Regions from separate parts of the Halomonas hibernica genome, predicted to be linked through region 2. Evidence: predicted binding sites of a transcription regulator. Region 2 holds the regulator's gene; the other holds the start of a gene.
The links. Region 2 encodes sigma-54, which starts transcription at its own class of promoters, with help from an activator protein. Its sites were predicted from a motif close to TGGCACNNNNNTTGCTNT; they were not measured.

Region 1 (6,669 bases), on a different contig from region 2:
TGAAGTTAATCGAGCCGATCGCATATTCGCAGTCATGAATATTTGAAGGGTGTAGCCCCGCTTCACCGCCATCTGCCCGGCTGAATTCAGGTTTATGGCCATTCAGGCGAATGCCCAACCGGTTGGAGTTGTAATGGACTTCCCAGTCCTGTTGAAAGAAGCGCTCAATGGAGTCTTCGGTAAAGAAGTCGGGCGCGCCGTGCGGGCCGTAGAGCACGCCTATTTCCCAGTGGCTCGGGTAATTCGGGATGAGCGCCGGGTCAACGGGGGCGGGGTCGTGGGTGGGCGCTGGCGTGGTGCAGGCAGGTAACCCCGGCTGGCTGATGCCGAGCAGATCGCCCGGGCGCAGTGGTCGTCCGCCGTGACCGCCAAACTGGCCGAGGGCAAAGGTTGCCCGGCTGCCAAGATACACTGGTACATCGAATCCGCCACGCACGGCAAGGTAAGTGCGGCATCCCTGGCTGGCCTTGCCCACCACGAGCGTTTGGCCGGCGTTGACGTGGATAGGCGTCCAGAAATCCACCGGGGTATTGTCGAGCGTAGCGTCGGTAACAGCGCCGGTCAGCGCCACGACGGTTGCCTGATGAAACGTAAGACTTGGGCCTATCAGCGTAGCTTCCAGCCCGGCAGCCTCCGGGTGGTTACCGACAATCCGGTTGGCGATGCGAAAGGCGAAGTCATCCATCGGGCCGCTGGGCGGCACGCCGATGTTCCAGTAGCCGACCCGTCCCGGGAAGTCTTGCACCGTGGTGTAAGTACCTGGATAGACTACCTCGGCAACGCAGGGTTGAAAGTGAAAGCTTTCCAACGCGCGGGTCGAGACCTTGCCTTCGGCAAAACTCGCTTGGGCGACCACCTGACGCAAGTAGTCAAGGTTGGTGGCAATACCCATCAGGCGGGTTTCATCCAGTGCTTTACGCAGCTTGGCCAGAGCATCCGCGCGGTCGTTACCATGCACGATCAGCTTGGCGATCATGGGGTCGTAGTGAGCGGATACCTGGCTGCCATTTTCGACCCAGGTGTCGATACGCACGCCATCACCGGGCCAGTGTACGTCGGTTAATTCACCGGGCGAGGGCTGAAAATCCTTTAACGGGTTTTCGGCATAGATGCGCACTTCCATGGCCGCACCGCTCAAGCTGAGCGTAAAATTAGCCAGGTCCAGGTGGTCGCCCGCGGCGATCTTGAGCATCCATTCGATCAGGTCAAGGCCGGTCACGGCTTCGGTGATTGGGTGCTCTACCTGCAGTCGGGTGTTGACCTCCAGAAAGTAGAACTCATCACGCTCGGCGTCGTAGATGTACTCAACGGTACCCGCTGAACGGTAGTTGACCGATTCACCCAGCGCCACGGCCGCATCCAGCATCCTTTGACGGGTGGCCGTGGGCAGGCTGGGGGCCGGCGTCTCTTCCACGACTTTCTGATTGCGGCGTTGCAGTGAGCAGTCACGCTCACCTAATGCCACTACGTTGCCGTGGCCATCGCCGATAATCTGGACTTCCACGTGGCGGGCACGGGCGATAAAGCGCTCAAGAAAGACGCCGCTGTCGTTAAAGAAATTTTTGCCCTGGCGTTGAACGGTTTCAAAGGCGTCTTGCAGCTCTTTGGCACTATTGCAGCGGGTCAGTCCGATTCCGCCGCCGCCTGCGGTGCTTTTGAGCATGACCGGGTAACCCAGGCGTTCAGCGGTGGTCAGTGCCTCTTCCACGCTGTCGAGCAGCCCACTGCCTGGGGCTAGCGGCACGCCTGCTGCTTCGGCCAGCTCACGGGCACGGTGCTTTAACCCGAACTCGCGCATCTGTGTGGGCGTGGGGCCGATAAAGACGATGCCCTCACGCTCACAGGTTTCGGAGAAGTCGGCATTTTCAGACAGAAAGCCGTAGCCGGGGATAATGGCCTGCGCACCGGTCTTTCGGGCGGCATCCAGAATCTGGCGTTTATCCAGGTAAGTTTCGCTGGCGCCATTGCCTGTAAGGGCCACGGCTTCGCTGGCGCTTTCCACATGCAGGCTGTGGCGGTCTTCATGGGAATAGACAGCAACGCTGCCGACACTGAGCGCCTTAAGCGTGCGGTTGGTACGTACGGCAATCTCACCGCGGTTGGCAACCAATACTTTGTTGAACATGAGTCATAGCCTCGTTATGCGTGGGAGGTTTGCGCCTTGATATAGGCACGCCAGCCACCAAACTCGGTGACATCCTGAGCATCTGTGGTTCCATGCCCTTCGCAGATAAAGCCGTTGATCCAGCGGCCGTCGGCAAGCTCGACACTCCCGATACCCAGCGGCGCGGGGATCAGGTCGACAAACGAGCCAAATTCCGACGCGGCCATTTCCCATACTTCAACAATGATGGCGGCACCGTTTTCGTGAACGCGCTGCAGGCCGGGCTTGGGCGGTACGGTGTTGGGCAGGGCAAACAAGCGGTAATTGGCGGACGTTGTCGTGGATGCCACGCGCCAGGCATGGCGCTCGGTCAGTTGGGTATTCAGCGGCATGCCGGAAAGATGAGCGCCTACCACAGCGACCTGAACGGTGGGGACGGCAAGGGTGGTATGAACGGTTTCCGGCGGGCGTGCCTGGTCAGTGGCACCCAGCGGCGTCGGGTGGGCATTTAGCCAGCGGCTGGCCAGGGTCTGCAGTTCCCGATCCTTCCAGGCGCCGCTCACCAAGGTAACGCCAAAAGGCAGTCCATCGTCGCGGAACCCGGCGGGTACCGCCAATGCGCAAAAATCGGCCAGGTTAACGAAGTTGGTATAGGTGCCGAGCTGGCTATTGAGCGTTACCGGGTCAGCATTAACCGCTTCGATAGTGGGCGCGGTAGGGGCGGTGGGGACTAACAGGCCATCGATATCATCCAAAAGATTATCGATCACCCTAACCAGCTCTTCCTTGCGGTATTGCGCCTTGAACGTATCGGTGGCGCTGTATTTACCCGCGTTACTAATAATGCCGCGCACCACGTCATTCATGTTCTGGGCATGTTCGGCCATGAAGGTTTCCACGGCGGCGTGGCGCTCTGCTACCCACGGCCCTTCATAAAGCAGGGCGGCCAGTTCAAGCATGGGGGCAAAATCAAGTTCGACGAGCGTTACCCCTTCAAGCTTTTGCCATTTTTCCACGGCCGTTTGCCATGCCTTTTCAGCCACCACGTCGCCGAAGAACTGGGGCGACTGGGGAATGGCAAGCTTGGCTAGCGGGCCAGGACGGCGTATGGCCGGGGCATCCAGGGGGAGGGCGCTTGGCGCCTTGCGTGAGAAAGCGTCGGCAGGCTCGAAGCCGGCCATTAGCTCGGCGATCTGCCCGGCATCATTGACAGTCAACGAGAAGATGGAGACACAGTCCAGCGAACGGCACGCCGGTACCACCCCATCGATGCTGAACAGGCCTTTGGTGGGTTTAAGCCCGACCAGGTTATTCAAGCCGGCGGGCACGCGACCGGAGCCTGCCGTGTCGGTACCCAGTGAGAACGGCACTAGCCCGCGTGCCACCACGGACGCCGACCCAGAACTTGAGCCGCCGCTCACCACTTCAGGATTGAAGCTATTGGCCACGGCACCAAACGGAGAGCGGGTACCCACCAGGCCGGTGGCAAACTGATCCAGATTGGTCTTGCCGATGAGTACTGCGCCCGCGGTGCGCAGCTTATCAATCAGAGCAGCGTCACGGGTGGGTTGATAGGCATAGGCCGGGCAGCCCGCCGTGGTGGCAAACCCGGCGGCATCAATGTTGTCTTTCGCCGCAAACGGAATGCCGTAAAGCGGCAGCTTGTCTATCTTGCCGTCCGCCTCGTCCAGGCGTGTTTGAAGTGCTGCCAGGGCATGAGCCAGCCCCTCTTGGTCGAGAAGTGAAATCCAGGCATTGTCGGTACTGTCAGGTTTGGCCAGTTGCGTGATCAACTCACCGAGTAAGGCTTCCGGGGTTGCGCCCTCGTTATATGCCTGCCGCCATTGTTCGAGTGTCCAGCCGCGTGTGGTCATCATGTTTGGCCCTTGGTTATCCATGGTCTTGTATACAAGTCATTTTGCAAACCACAGGCCAAGAAAACGCTAAATGTTTTAAAAACAGAAGCTTGGCGATAAAAGGATAAAAATGGACAGTTTTTATGCACTTTTATCGTGCGAATCAGACCGCTTTAGCACCAATGAAGTGCTTTAAGACCCTGAATCAAAGATGGAAAACTCCTGTAAAGTAACTTGTATACTTTTTATATGTTTGAATTTTTTATGTTTTTTTAAAGTGTGGAACGCATCGTGCAATGTGCAGGACGAGTTACAGGCGCTTTCAGGCAATTGAGTACACCTGATTAATGACAAATATCTAGCTGCCCGCTTGCAGCTTGGGGATGCGAAACATGAACTTGAAAAAACAGGCACTGCTGGGTCTTTCTGCACTGGCCCTTTCGGTATCGTTTCATGCGTCAGCCAATGATGACCCTATCAAGGTGGGTATCCTTCACTCCCTTTCTGGCACCATGGCTATCAGTGAGTCGACGTTAAAAGACACTGTTGAAATGCTGATCCAGCAGCAGAACGAAGCCGGTGGTCTGCTGGGTCGTCAGCTGGAAGCCGTGGTAGTGGACCCGGCCTCCAACTGGCCGCTGTTTGCCGAACGCGCCCGCGAGCTGCTGGCCCAGCATGAGGTAGACGTGGTGTTCGGCAACTGGACATCGGTATCACGTAAAGCGGTGCTGCCGGTGTTTGAAGAACTCAATGGTCTGCTGTTCTACCCGGTGCAGTACGAGGGAGAAGAGTCGTCTGAAAATGTTTTCTACACCGGTGCCGCGCCCAACCAGCAGGCGATTCCCGCTGTCGAGTATTTGATTAACGAAGTCGGCATTGAGCGCTTTGCTCTGGTGGGTACCGACTATGTCTATCCGCGCACCACCAACCGCATTCTCGAAGCGTTTCTGAAAGATGAGCACGGCGTGGCAGGCGACGACATCATGGTCAACTACACGCCCTTCGGCCACTCCGACTGGCAGAACATCGTCTCCGAGATTCGTCGCTTCGGTGAAGAGGGCAAGTCTACCGCGGTGATCTCGACCATCAACGGCGACGCCAACGTGCCGTTCTACCGCGAGCTTGCCAACCAGGGTATTGATGCCGCTGATATTCCAGTGATTGCGTTTTCGGTAGGTGAGCAGGAGCTTTCCGGTATCGACACTGCGCCGCTCGTTGGCCATCTGGCTGCCTGGAACTACTTCATGAGCGTGGATACCGATGACAACTACGACTTTATCGACGCCTGGATTGAGCACACCGGTAATGAAGAAGCGGTCACCAACGACCCAATGGAAGCCCATTACATCGGTTTCAACATGTGGGCCGAGGCGGTGCGTAAAGCGGGTACCACCGATGTAGGCGCGGTGAAGGATGCCATTATCGGCGTGAGTGTGCCCAATCTCTCGGGTGGCTATGCGGCGATGATGCCCAACCACCACATCACTAAGCCGGTACTGATTGGCGAAGTGCAGGACAATGGCCAGTTCGATATCGTCTGGCAAACGCCCTCAACCGTTGCCGGCGATGCCTGGTCCGACTACTTGCCCGGCTCGCGCGACCTGATTGCCGATTGGCGCAAGCCCATGGAGTGCGGCAACTTCAACGTTGTGAACGGCTCATGCGGTGGCAGCACCGCTACTGAAGAAGCCGAAGCGGCGCTCGCCGAATAATACTGGCCACCCCTTGCCGCCCGCCTGATCGGGCGGCAAGGGAGCACGCTAACTCTCCACCTTGACCACCAAAGGAACAACCCCATGAGGCGTTTCCTTTCCTGGGGGTTTTTGTGCGCTGTGTTGTTGGGCATAACACTCAACGTACAGGCACAGACAGGCCCCGATACTTCTGATAATGACGCCGCGCTTGAGCTTCTTGAGGCGCTGGATGTCGATTCCTACCGCGATAAAGGCGAGGCGATTACCGCCATATTGCAAAGCGACGACGAGCGCGCCCGTGATTGGCTGCAGGCTCTGCTGGATGGCCGCTTGCAGCGTGCCGACGATGGTCAGTTTGTTGTCGTACTCGATAACAGTGGCCGAGAGTGGCCGGTGGCCGACGCCTTGACGAATGAACCGCTGGGTGAGATGTCACGCCGCGACCTGGACCGCATGGGCATCAATAACGCCCTGCGAAACCAGCTGCGCAGCGCGATTGCTGTGGTGGACCTTTACTCGCCCAATCTGGATCGCCGCCGTATCTCTGCCGAACGTTTGCTGGGTGAAGTCGATGGTGAGCTGCTTGAACCCATCAATGCGCTCATTCTGGAAGAAAAGGATAGCCAGGTACGTTATCGGCTGAGCCAAGCGGTCGCCATTTACCGTGCTGAGCAGGGTGAAATGGCGGGTATCGAAGCGCTAACCGGAAGCCTTCATCCACGCGCTAGAGTTGCGCTAAGTCGTGCGGCCAATGGCGACGACACCGTAGCTGCGGATGCCGCCCGCGCCGCGCTTGCCAGCGTGGAACAGAACCTGAAAATCAACCGTGGGGTTGAAACGCTCTACTTTGGCTTGAGCCTGGGGTCAGTGCTGGTACTGGCCGCCATTGGTCTTGCGATTACCTTTGGCGTGATGGGCGTCATCAACATGGCCCACGGTGAGCTGATGATGCTGGGCGCCTACACTACCTGGATGATGCAACAGCTGTTGCCCGGCCAGCCGGGGCTGGCGTTGA
Region 2 (11,677 bases):
GCCGGGTGGAGAGTCGCTTGGCCGATATCGCGCATTTACGCTTAAAGGATCGGTTAGGTGACGTATCAGGCAACCTGCATGTGGCGGATGCTGAGGTAAGCGCACCCGAGTGGCCGATGCAGTCAGGCTTTCGCTTACAGGCAAACCTTCCTCGCATTGACCCAATGGCGTGGCAACAAGCCGTCGCTCCACTGTTTCGAGGCGACCAGGGTGTGAGCGGTGATCTAACCGCTCAACTATCCGGTCAGCATCCGCCGTTGGAGTTTTCCCTGGATACCGCTTGCCTTGTCTATCAGCAAGCATGCGCTGGTGATGCGGCATTAATCGGCAGTGTACAGAATGGCACAGTTACCGCAGCGCTTGAGAGCGACTTGGTGACGGGGCATCTTCGCTATCAGCAAGCAGCTCAGCACCCTCTGGATATCACCATTAGCCAGTTAGCACTGGATCGGCTGACTAATTTGGCAGATACGAGCAGTGAGTCAGAAACGATCTCGCCGGATTCCTGGCTCGGTGAAGTGGAGACGCAGCGCACAGTGCCTGCGGCTATTCCTGAGTGGCTGGCTGAGCTACCCGATGGGCGACTTCGGTTGGCGGAAATGAGCATGGGGGAAAGCCGTTTCGGGCCTTTATCCGCCTATTGGCACACTGAACCAGGCCGGTTTTCGCTAATGCCGGTTGGGTTAACGCTTGGGCAACTTTCTGCTCGTGGTGAACTCTATTGGGAGGGCGATGCCTCGACCAGTCGAACCCAGGCCAATATTTCCATCGAAGGCGGCGATGTAGGTACCGCTCTTGAGCGCATGGATCAACCCGTTGCCTTACGCAGCCGACGTACTACCGCAACTGCCAATCTTGGCTGGGCAGGCGCACCATGGCAGTTCTCGTTAAATCAGGCGCAGGGCGACATAGGCATCGACGTGCAGGATGGGCGCTTTATGCATCTGGACTCTGCACCGGTGCGTCTCGTTGGCCTGCTGAATTTCGATAATATATTGCGTCGATTGCGGTTGGATTTTTCTGACGTCACCGGCACGGGCACCGCTTTTGATCGCGTTGACGGCACGGCAGCTGTCGAAAATGGCCAGCTTTCGTTGAGCGAGCCATTGCAAATTAAAGCACCTGCCGCCAACTTAACCCTAACCGGTAATGTTAACTTGCTTCATCGAGAGCTTGATTTGCGCCTTGGCGTTGTGATGCCGGTGACGCAAACACTGCCCATTGCCGCCCTTGCGGTGGGCGCTCCTGTTGTAGGTGGCGCACTATTTATTGCTGATCAGCTTTTTGGCAGCGCTCTGGACCGAGCGACGACCATTCATTATCGCGCGCGAGGCCCCTGGACTTCGCCGCAGGTTACTTTAGAAGGCTCCGAATGACCGCATTTAAGAGCGATATAGACTCCGCCGTTTCCATTCTTCTTACGCCGGGTGGCTTGGACCTTGATGGGCTTGATAAAGGCCTTGAGTACGCCATGGGCGCGGGTGTGGATTACGCTGATCTCTACTTTCAGCGCACCTGGACAGAGGGCTGGGTGTTGGAGGATGGTGAGGTAAAAGAGGCAAGTTACAACATTGATGGCGGTGTGGGCGTCCGCTCCCTGGCCGGAGAAAAAACCGGCTTTGCCTACTCCAATCAGATTAGTGCGGATGCGCTTATCGATACCGGGCGCACGGCCTCAGGCATTGTGCGTAGTGGCAAGCGCCTGCCTGGGCAAGCCGTTCAGCCGGTTTCAGTGGCCCCTTTTTACGCTGGCGTTGATCCTTTAGCGGGGCTGACTGCTGAAGAGAAGGTCGCCATGCTAAAAGAAGCCGATCGCATCGCGCGCGCGGCTGACCCTAGCGTTTCTCAGGTAAGCGCCTCGCTTTCTGGCACTTACGAAGTGGTTCTGGTGCGTGCCAGTGATGGCACCTTGGCCGCGGATATTCGCCCGCTGGTGCGCTTTAACGTTAGCGTAATTGCCGTGAAAAATGGCCGCAGAGAGCGCGGCAGTGCAGGCGGTGGCGGACGCTACTCCATGGCTCGCCTGCGTAATGAAGGTGTTGCCGAGCGATACGCAAAAGAGGCCGTACGCCAAGCGCTCGTCAATCTTGAAGCGGTCGATGCGCCAGCCGGGCAAATGCCGGTGGTACTGGCTTCTGGCTGGCCGGGTATTTTGCTGCACGAAGCCGTCGGCCATGGGCTGGAAGGTGATTTCAACCGTAAAGGCAGTTCGGCATTCTCGGGTCGTATGGGGCAACGCGTAGCTGCCAAGGGTGTGACGGTGGTCGATGATGCCACGATTGCTGATGGTCGCGGCTCGTTAAGTGTCGATGACGAGGGCACACCCGGGCAAAACACGCCGTTGATCGAAGACGGCATTCTTACTGGCTATATGCAGGACAAGCTGAATGCTCGATTAATGAACATGGCGCCAACCGGTAATGCTCGCCGCGAGTCGTTTGCGCATTTACCCATGCCGCGCATGACCAATACGGTCATGCTGGCAGGCCAGGATGCACCCGAGGATATTATCAAAAGCGTCAAAAAAGGTATTTATGCCGTTAGCTTCGGTGGCGGCCAAGTGGATATCACCTCGGGCAAATTTGTATTCTCCGCCAGCGAAGCCTACCTGATTGAGGATGGGCGCATTACGGTTCCCGTTAAGGGTGCAACGCTGATTGGTAATGGGCCGGAGGCGATGGGGTGTGTCTCCATGATTGGCCACGATATGGCGCTGGATACAGGCATTGGCGTGTGTGGCAAAGAGGGTCAAGGCGTACCGGTTGGGGTGGGGCAGCCCACACTAAAACTGGATGAGCTAACCGTAGGCGGTACGCAGTCCTCGTAAGTATTAAAGCGCCAGCGTGTCGCGTAGAAGCTTGAACAGCTTACGCGAGCTGGCGGGTGGCTTGTCCTGATTGCGCTCACGCTGAGCGTTGCGAACTAACTGACGTAGCGCTTGGCGATCCGCGTTGGGATAGTCTGCCATAAACTGGTCAACGGCAGGGTCGCCTTCTCCAATAAGCCGGTCCCGCCACTTTTCAAGGCGATGAAAGGCATGGTCGCGCTGCTCTTTTTCCTGCTCAATTGAGTCAAAGACACCTTGAATCGCGGCCAGGTCCTCTTTGCGAACCAGCTTGCCGACATACTGCATATGACGGCGGCGCCCTTCGTGGGAGCGAATACGAGAGGTCTCTTCGATGGCACGCAGCATGTCGTCGGAGAGAGGAAAGCGGGCACGCTCAGCAGGTTTCATGGCGATTAAGGTTTCGCCGAGCGCTTGGAGCGCATGCATTTCGCGTTTGAGCTGCGACTTGCTGGGGCGCTCTTCGGGTTCTTGAGTATCAAGGGGCTCGGGGCGTTTCTTCGGCATAGTAAGGCTCACAGACAAGATTCGTTGGCAGCATTATATCAGGCTGCGACAAGAACATTGATTCGGCGATGAGATTCGTACGAAAAAGGAGGCTATATGGCACAGGCATTTGATGCATCCTCGCAGCAGGCACTGTTAACCGCGCGTGCAGAAGAGGCGTTGACCTTGGCCAAGCGCTTGGGAGCCGATGCGGCGGAAGTGGGCGCAAGCGTTGACCAGGGCGTGGGCGTTAGCGTGCGCTTGGGCGATGTGGAGACGGTTGAGCTTTCACGAGACCAGGGCATTGCCGTCACGCTTTACGTCGGCAAGCGCAAAGGAAGTGCATCGTCGAGTGACGCCAGCAGTGCCTCGATTCAAGCAACGGTTGAGAAAGCATTAGCCATTGCGCGTTATACCGGTGAAGACCCGGTGGCTGGCTTGGCGGATGCCGATCAGATGGCGACCGAATTGCCGGACCTTAAGGTTCATTACCCGTGGGCGCTGACAACTGAGCAAGCAATCGACCTTGCGCTTGCCTGCGAGCAGGCGGGTCGCGATGTTGAGGGTATTAGTCAGTCAGAAGGCGCGTCGCTTTCAAGCGGTGAGGGCGTACGGGTTTATGCTAACAGCCATGGTTTTTTAGGTACCCAAAAAGGCAGTAGTCACTCCCTTTCATGCATGCTCATTGCTCAGGATGAAGGCGGTATGCAGCGGGACTACGACTATACCTCTGCGCGTAATCCTCAGCATTTGCGCGACCCGGGTGAAGTAGGGCGCGAGGCTGCGGCCCGTACGCTGCGTCGGTTAGGTGCCAAGCGGCCGCCAACCGGCACCTTTCCCGTTCTGTTTGATCCTTCGCTGTCTAGTGGTTTGGTTGGGCATTTATTGGGCGCATTGGCGGGTGGCGCGCTGTATCGCCAATCCTCTTTCTTGTGTGACCGTTTGGGCACTCCGTTATTTCCTGAGTGGTTTAGTCTGGAAGAGCGCCCTATGGAAATAGGAGCGACCGCCAGTACGCCGTTTGATGGAGAAGGTGTGCAGACACGTAATAACCGCTTTATCGAACAGGGGCGTATCGCAAGCTATATGCTTTCGTCCTACAGTGCCCGTCGCTTGGGCATGCAAACCACGGGGAATGCTGGCGGTGCCCGCAACGTGCGTTTAGACGCACCCTTGCAGACGCGTGATGCGCTGCTTAAAACGATGGGTCGAGGCATTTGGGTTACCGAACTAATGGGCCAAGGCGTGAACGGCGTAACCGGGGATTACTCGCGTGGTGCGGCGGGCTTCTGGGTCGAGAATGGAGAAATCCAGTATCCGGTTGAAGAATTTACCATCGCTGGAAATCTTGAGCGTATGTTTTCAGGCCTTGTCGGTATCGGAAGTGATATCGATACGCGCGGCAGTATCCATACGGGCAGCTGGTTAGTGGATGCGATGACTGTCGCCGGTAGCTAAAAAAGCCGTACTACTGATCTTCGTCAAAGCGGGCGTCGAACAGCGCTTGGATTGCATCAAGCGCTTGTTCGGCATCCTCACCTTCCGCACAAATCCGCAGTTGGGTGCCGCAGGGTGCAGCTAGCATCAATAGCGACATGATGTTGGCTGCATCAGCCATTTGCTGCTGTTTATACACCTGTATGCTGGCGGAGTAGTGCTGGCTGCACTTCACCAGCTTTGTGGCGGCGCGAGCATGTAGGCCGCGCTGATTGGTCAGTGTTAAGGTTCTTTCTGGCACCCTGGGTCCTTTTTTCCGAGTGGTGTCATTAGGCGTAAGCGTTTACGTAGGGCTGGGCGTCTGCTCGGAAAATGGAGAAGCCGTCAGTGGCTCTGCCCGGGTTCCTCGTAGCGTGTATTGCAGCTCCAATTCTCGGTGACGCAACTGGACTTCGCCGATGAGCGGTGCCAGCTTTTGCGCCAGCTGCTCGGCAATATACACAGAACGGTGCTGCCCGCCGGTACAGCCAATAGCTACCGTCATATAGCTGCGCTGACTATTTTGGTAAGCAGGCAGCCAGCGCTCAAGCATTGCCTGAATATCATGGCTCATCTCTTCGACAATCGGGTAGCCGCGCAGAAACGCAATAATCGTGGCATCACGTCCTGTGTACTGGCGTAGCGTTGGGTCCCAATAAGGGTTGGGCAGGCAGCGTACATCAAAGACTAAATCTGCATCCATGGGTACGCCATGCTTGTAGCCGAACGACTCAAAGGTGAGTGTTAGCTGGTCCTTGCGCTGGTGGGCTACCTGGTCTGAAATGCGCCGACGCAGGTCGTGGACCGATAAGCGTGATGTATCAATCCGCAGGTCGGCCAAATCACGTATTTCGTTGAGCGTCTCTTCCTCTTTCTCTATTGCCTCTTCAAGCGTCATATCACTGTTGCGCGTTAACGGATGGCGTCGCCGTGTCGCAGAGTAGCGTTCAAGTAAAATACGTGAATCGGTGGTTAGATAGATAACCTGACAATCTATAGGCCGCGCGCGCAGCTCTTCAAGCAGTACGGGAAGACGCTCAAGCGCCGCTGGCAGGTTGCGGGCATCAATACTGACCGCTAGATGTGTGCGCTCACCCTCGTCACGGAGTTCGTCAACCAAAGAACCAAGCAACATGGCAGGGAGATTATCAATGGCGTAATAGCCAATATCTTCCAGCGCTTGTAAAGCGATTGACTTGCCAGAGCCAGAGCGGCCGCTAATAATCACCAGTTGCATAGTGGCTCTCTCTGATTGAACGTATAAAAGGGATAACGCATGAAAACGTGTTAGTCGTTATGGGCGATTATGGAGCGGCCTGTTCGCGAATCTTGCTCATCAGCAGGTCAAGCAAATCGCGCTGGCTGCTGGTTTTGCGTAATGCCTGGCGTGTGCTCGCATCATTCATAATGGTGGCCACTTGGCCCAAAAGCGACAAATGCGTGTCGTCAGCCTCTTCGGGAACAAGCAGCACAAAGACGAGGTCGACCGGGTCGCCATCAATAGCATCAAAATCAATAGGTTCTGATAATTTTAAAAAACCCGCAATAGGCGTAACGCAATGTGGGCTGCGCGCATGGGGGATGGCGACGCCGTTACCGATCCCCGTGCTGCCAAGGCGTTCCCGGCCGATCAGTCGGCTGAAAACTTCCTGACTATCCAGACTGGGTGTATTTTGAGCGATAAAGGTGCTGAAAAACTCCAGCACCCGCTTTTTGCTGCCCCCGGGCACGTCGTAAAGTACGCGCTCCGGGGGGAGGATGGTTTCCAACGTCATTGAATTAACGCACGCCAGCGCCTTGGGCGCGAGCTTGTGCTTTTTCCTTGTGCTTAACGAGTTGACGATCAATTTTGTCTGCTAAGGCGTCAATAGCGGCGTACATGTCGACATCTTCGGCGTCGGCATGTAGGTCGGCGCCTGCCGCATGAAGGGTGCACGCGGCATGTTGGCGCTCCTTCTCAATAGATAAGGTGACTTGTACCGTGGTGATGTGGTCGTAATGACGTTCGATGCGTTCAAGCTTTTCATTAACGTAGTCACGCAAGGCGTCAGTCAGTTCTACATGATGACCCGTGATATTTACTTGCATTGACGTGCTCCTTATCCATCGGACTGAATTTCGATTGTAACCCTTTTTACGGTGTTGCAAAGCCCCTGTCGCGAGTTTTGCCATTTCTCTTGTAACGACTAACGCAAACGACGACGTTCACTTGATGAGGGAATGCCCAGCGACTCACGATATTTCGCCACCGTACGGCGTGCCACTGTGATGCCGCCATCTCCCAGTAATGTCACCAAACGACTGTCCGAAAGAGGTTTGCCGGGAGGCTCATCTTGAATCAACTTTTTAAGCCGGGCGCGAATCGCGGTGCTTGAGTGGCTGTCTGCGCCATCCTGCCCGCTAATTTGGCTTGAGAAAAAGTACTTAAGTTCGAAGACGCCCCGTGGGGTATGGATATATTTTTGTGTGGTGACCCGAGAAATGGTTGATTCGTGCATCTCAACCGCCTCGGCAATATCGGCAAGAATCAACGGCTTCATCGCTTCTTCACCGTGCTCTAAAAAACCGATTTGGCGAGTGATAATCTCGCGTCCTACGCGTAGAAGCGTGTCGTTGCGGCTGGACAGGCTTTTGATTAGCCAGCGCGCTTCTTGCAAGTGCTCTTTTAAAAACTGGTTATCCTGACTCTTGTCTGCACGCTTGATTAAGCTGGCGTAGTCGGGCTGGATGCGCAGCCGGGGCAGGGCTTCAGGGTTAAGCTCCAGGTGCCAGCCTTCATGATCATGACGTACAACCAGGTCGGGCGTGATGTAGCTATCGTCGGTGGCGCCATAAGCACTGCCTGGGCGTGGGTCCAGGCTTCGGATCAGACCGATCACATCGTCTAGCTGCTCATCGTCCAGGCTTAGGCGGCGCTTTAATAGGCGCATGTCATTTTTGCCCAGCGCTTCTAGAAACTGACGAACCAATCGGCGCGCGGGAACCAGTAGGGGCGTGTCGTCGGGGAGCGTTGCTAGCTGAAGCATCAAACATTCACGCAAGTCACGGGCGAAGACGCCCGTTGGCTCGAACTGCTGTAAGCGCATCAGAATGGTCTCCAACTCTCGCTGGCTGAGACCTTCGATGCTCTGAGCACGTAACCCATCGCGGATATCGTTGAGCGGCTGCGTCAGGTAGCCATTGGCATCCAGTGCATCAATCAGGCTTTCGGCGATTAGCTGCTCACGAGCCGTAAAATCGGTCATCGCCAGCTGCCAAAGGAGATGCCCATGCAGGCTTTGTCCCGCGGCCTGGCGTTCAAAATCGGGGCCTTCGCTGCTGCCAGAGCTACCCATGTCCTGGTAAGTATCAGACCAGTCGCTATCGACAGAGAGTTCCTCGGGAATGCTTTCTGACCACTCCTCGCCGGGTGTTTCGACGGTCGCCTGCTCGCCGAACTCATCTTCCTGCTCCAGCATTGGGTTGGCATCCAGCGCCTGCTGAATTTCCTGACGTAGATCCAATGTCGATAGCTGTAGCAGTGCAATCGCTTGCTGCAGCTGAGGTGTCATGGTCAGCTGCGTACCGATACGCAATTGGAGAGAAGCTTTCATGACCATCTGAGAACCACTCGTTAATCGGAAAGCTTCACCCTAGTGCGAGTCATGTTGTTGTGCAAGTGCAATAAGCATGCCACTGATAAAATTTTTACTGCAGATCACTGTTTAGCGGTGAAATTAAATTTATAGGCGAAAATCAGCACCCAGGTAAACTTCCCTCACTTTTTGGTTATCAAGGATAGTCTGAGGACTACCGCCAGCAATGATATGGCCGTCACCGACAATATAGGCGATATCGCAAATATCCAGTGTTTCTCGGACGTTATGGTCAGTAATTAGCACGCCAATGTGGCGCTGTTTTAAGGCGCGAATAATGCTCTTGATTTCACCAACCGAGATGGGGTCGACACCTGCAAACGGCTCATCCAGCAAGATAAACGCGGGCTCTGTGGCCAAGGAGCGGGCAATTTCGACGCGCCGCCGCTCGCCGCCGGAAAGGCTCATGCCCAAGCTGTCACGGATGTGGGTAATATGAAAGTCGTCAAGCAGGGCCTCAAGCCGCTGCTCTCGTCCTGCCCTGTCCAGATCTTTGCGAGTTTCCAGAATCGCCATAATGTTATCCGCAACCGATAGCTTGCGAAAAATAGACGCTTCCTGGGGTAGATAGCCAATGCCGGCCATCGCGCGTTCGTGCATGGGAACGCGGGTTAAGTCTTGCTCGTCGATACGCACCGTACCCGCATCAGACTTCACCAGGCCCACAATCATATAAAATGATGTGGTTTTACCCGCGCCGTTAGGGCCAAGCAGGCCAACCACGCTGCCTTGAGCAATCTCTAGGCTAATGTCTTTAACCACGCGGCGGCGCTTATAGCTTTTTGCCAAGTGATTGGCGTAAAGAGTTTTTATGGGCGGTGCTTCCGCAATAGACATGGTTGGCTCCTATTGCGCTGGCTGAAGCGTCATACGAATACGCTGCGACTCGCTACCATTTACATCGGAGCGTGCCTGCACCACTTCGCGGTCAATGAAGTATTCCAAGCGGCCACCGGTAAACTGATCGCCCGCTTGGGTCAGTTCGGCCTGGTCAATAAGCTCTACACGCCGCTCTGCTACGTGATAAACCACGCGGCGTGCCCATCCTTCCATCGGCGCGTCCTGATCATCGAGTTGATTGCGTAGATAGGCCCGCTCACCGGTGGCAATAGCGCGAGAAAGCTCACCCGCATCGTTACGGATAATTTCAACGCGATCACCACGTAGCTGCATATTGCCTTGGCGAATATTGACATCGCCTGAATAAACGGCAGTGCCTGCACGCTGATCAAGGTCTAGCTGGTCGGCTTCTACTTCAATAGGGGCTTGGCTTGTCTGGGCCGCTGCCGATAGCGGCACCGCAAGGGCGAAAAGCGCGGTGCGAATAAAAGCGTTCATAGCGACTCCTAAGGATTTTGTGTTGCGGGGGGGTGATGGCCGCGGACGTTATCGGTTAGTCGGACCTGGCTATCATCAAGCCAAACATCCATACGTGATGCGCTCATTCGTTGAGGTGGCTGCTGAAACAGGGCGGGCGCCTCACTCCAGACATGACGCGCTACCCCATCATAATGTAATAACTCAGTATCAAGCTGCCAGCCTTCTGTAGGCGCCAGAAGCCGTGCATCACCAGACAGTGTTAGCGCTTGGGTGGCCGTGTTCAGAACGCCTTCGTTGGCGTGAGCGAGCCACTCTCGGTTATCACTATCAAACAGCGTCGCCTCGGGTTGAGTGACTTCGGCCAGGGTGCTTTGTGGTATGTAAACCAATAAAGGCGCGGCCAGCGACTGCTGGATATGCCCTGTTTCACCAAACAGCGTGATCTCGGCATTTTCCAGCACGTGGCCAGGCTCTTCAGCCTGCGCTTCTTCGTCAACGGGCCGGTCTTCCGGACCGCGTGGGTCCAGCCATACCAGCAGCCCCCCTAAAGCGATCACCAGGGCCGCTAACCCGACGCGTTTCTTGGTCCTTTGAAACATTACACGCGACCATTCAAATACGACTCAAGAACAGTACTCCAGTGGCCCTGCGCTTCAAGCAATGTATCGCAAATTTCACGTACGGCGCCGTGACCACCCAAGCGGTCGGTAATCCAGTCAGCGTGGGTATGCATGTAATCGGGTGCGTTGGGTACCGTAATGCCAACGCCTGCGCGTTTGATAGGCGCAAGATCAGGCAAGTCATCGCCGCAGTAAGCCACCTGACTTAGGTTCAGATTGAGGCGCTCGCACAGCGCTTTCAAAGTAGTGAGCTTATCTTCGCAGCCCTGATGGACAAGGTTAATTCCCAGCGCCGCAGCACGCTGGCTCACCATGGGGGAGTCGCGTCCTGTAATTAACGCCACATGAATGCCCACACGTTTAAGCAACTTTAAGCCATGGCCGTCTTGTGTATGGAAGGCTTTGATCTCGATACCATCGGCTTGAAAGTATAGCCGTCCATCGGTGAGCACACCGTCAACATCGAGGGCAAGTAGTCGCACATGGCGAAGCTGGTCAAGTAGCGCAGTGGGGAGGGCCATAGAGACTCCTTGTTAGTAAACTGTTGGGTAAAGTGGTTAGATAACGCCGCTGGCAAGCAAGTCGTGCATATGGAGCGCCCCGATGGGTCGCTGTTCGTCATCGACGACCGCTAGCGCAGTAATACGGCTATCTTCCATGATGCGCACCGCTTCGGCGGCCAGTAGGTCGGGGCCAATGCGTTTGCCGGGTCGGGTCATTACATCGTCCACGGTTACTTTACGCAGATCATGAAACTGGTCGAGGGTGCGGCGTAAGTCGCCATCGGTATAAACACCTGCAAGTCGCCCTTCGCTGTCGACAACACAGGTAAATCCCAACCCTTGGCGGGTAATCTCCAAGAGCGCATCACGCAGCGGGCTGCCTAGTGCTATCTGCGGCAAGCGTGTGCCGCTATGCATAAGGTCTTTAACGCGCAATAGCAGTCGTTTTCCCAGACTGCCACCGGGATGCGATAAGGCAAAATCATCAGCGGTAAATCCGCGTGCTTCAAGTAGCGCAACGGCAAGCGCGTCGCCCAGGGCAAGGGCGGCCGTCGTGGAACTTGTGGGGGCCAAGTCCAGAGGGCACGCTTCGCGCTCAACACCGCTGTTCAGGTGAGCATCCGCATGTTTGGCAAGTGTTGAGCCAGGGCGGCCTGTCATGCTAATTAACGGTGTGCCTAGCCGTTTTAACAGAGGCAGTAGCGCTGTCACTTCGGCGGTTTCTCCGGAGTTTGAAAGTGCCAGGACTACGTCGTTGCGTGTAATCATCCCCAGGTCGCCGTGGCTAGCTTC

Region 1: a site for sigma-54 is predicted at 4,022-4,039, ahead of atzF (allophanate hydrolase). Genes of this name have one in related genera too.

Annotation. Positions count from the first base shown of each region.
Region 1 is NZ_VIFN01000002.1:231,737-238,405, forward strand. It holds gene uca (urea carboxylase) at 1-2,125, opposite strand, end outside; gene atzF (allophanate hydrolase) at 2,140-3,981, opposite strand; gene urtA (urea ABC transporter substrate-binding protein) at 4,353-5,672, shown strand; gene urtB (urea ABC transporter permease subunit UrtB) at 5,757-6,669, shown strand, end outside.
Region 2 is NZ_VIFN01000001.1:399,520-411,196, forward strand. It holds gene FKN99_RS01845 (YhdP family phospholipid transporter) at 1-1,376, shown strand, start outside; gene tldD (metalloprotease TldD) at 1,373-2,827, shown strand; gene yjgA (ribosome biogenesis factor YjgA) at 2,831-3,352, opposite strand; gene pmbA (metalloprotease PmbA) at 3,449-4,789, shown strand; gene FKN99_RS01865 (HPr family phosphocarrier protein) at 4,800-5,069, opposite strand; gene rapZ (RNase adapter RapZ) at 5,112-6,044, opposite strand; gene FKN99_RS01875 (PTS sugar transporter subunit IIA) at 6,112-6,582, opposite strand; gene hpf (ribosome hibernation-promoting factor, HPF/YfiA family) at 6,587-6,895, opposite strand; gene FKN99_RS01885 (RNA polymerase factor sigma-54) at 6,994-8,406, opposite strand; gene lptB (LPS export ABC transporter ATP-binding protein) at 8,530-9,279, opposite strand; gene lptA (lipopolysaccharide transport periplasmic protein LptA) at 9,289-9,780, opposite strand; gene lptC (LPS export ABC transporter periplasmic protein LptC) at 9,789-10,361, opposite strand; gene FKN99_RS01905 (KdsC family phosphatase) at 10,361-10,903, opposite strand; gene FKN99_RS01910 (KpsF/GutQ family sugar-phosphate isomerase) at 10,940-11,677, opposite strand, start outside.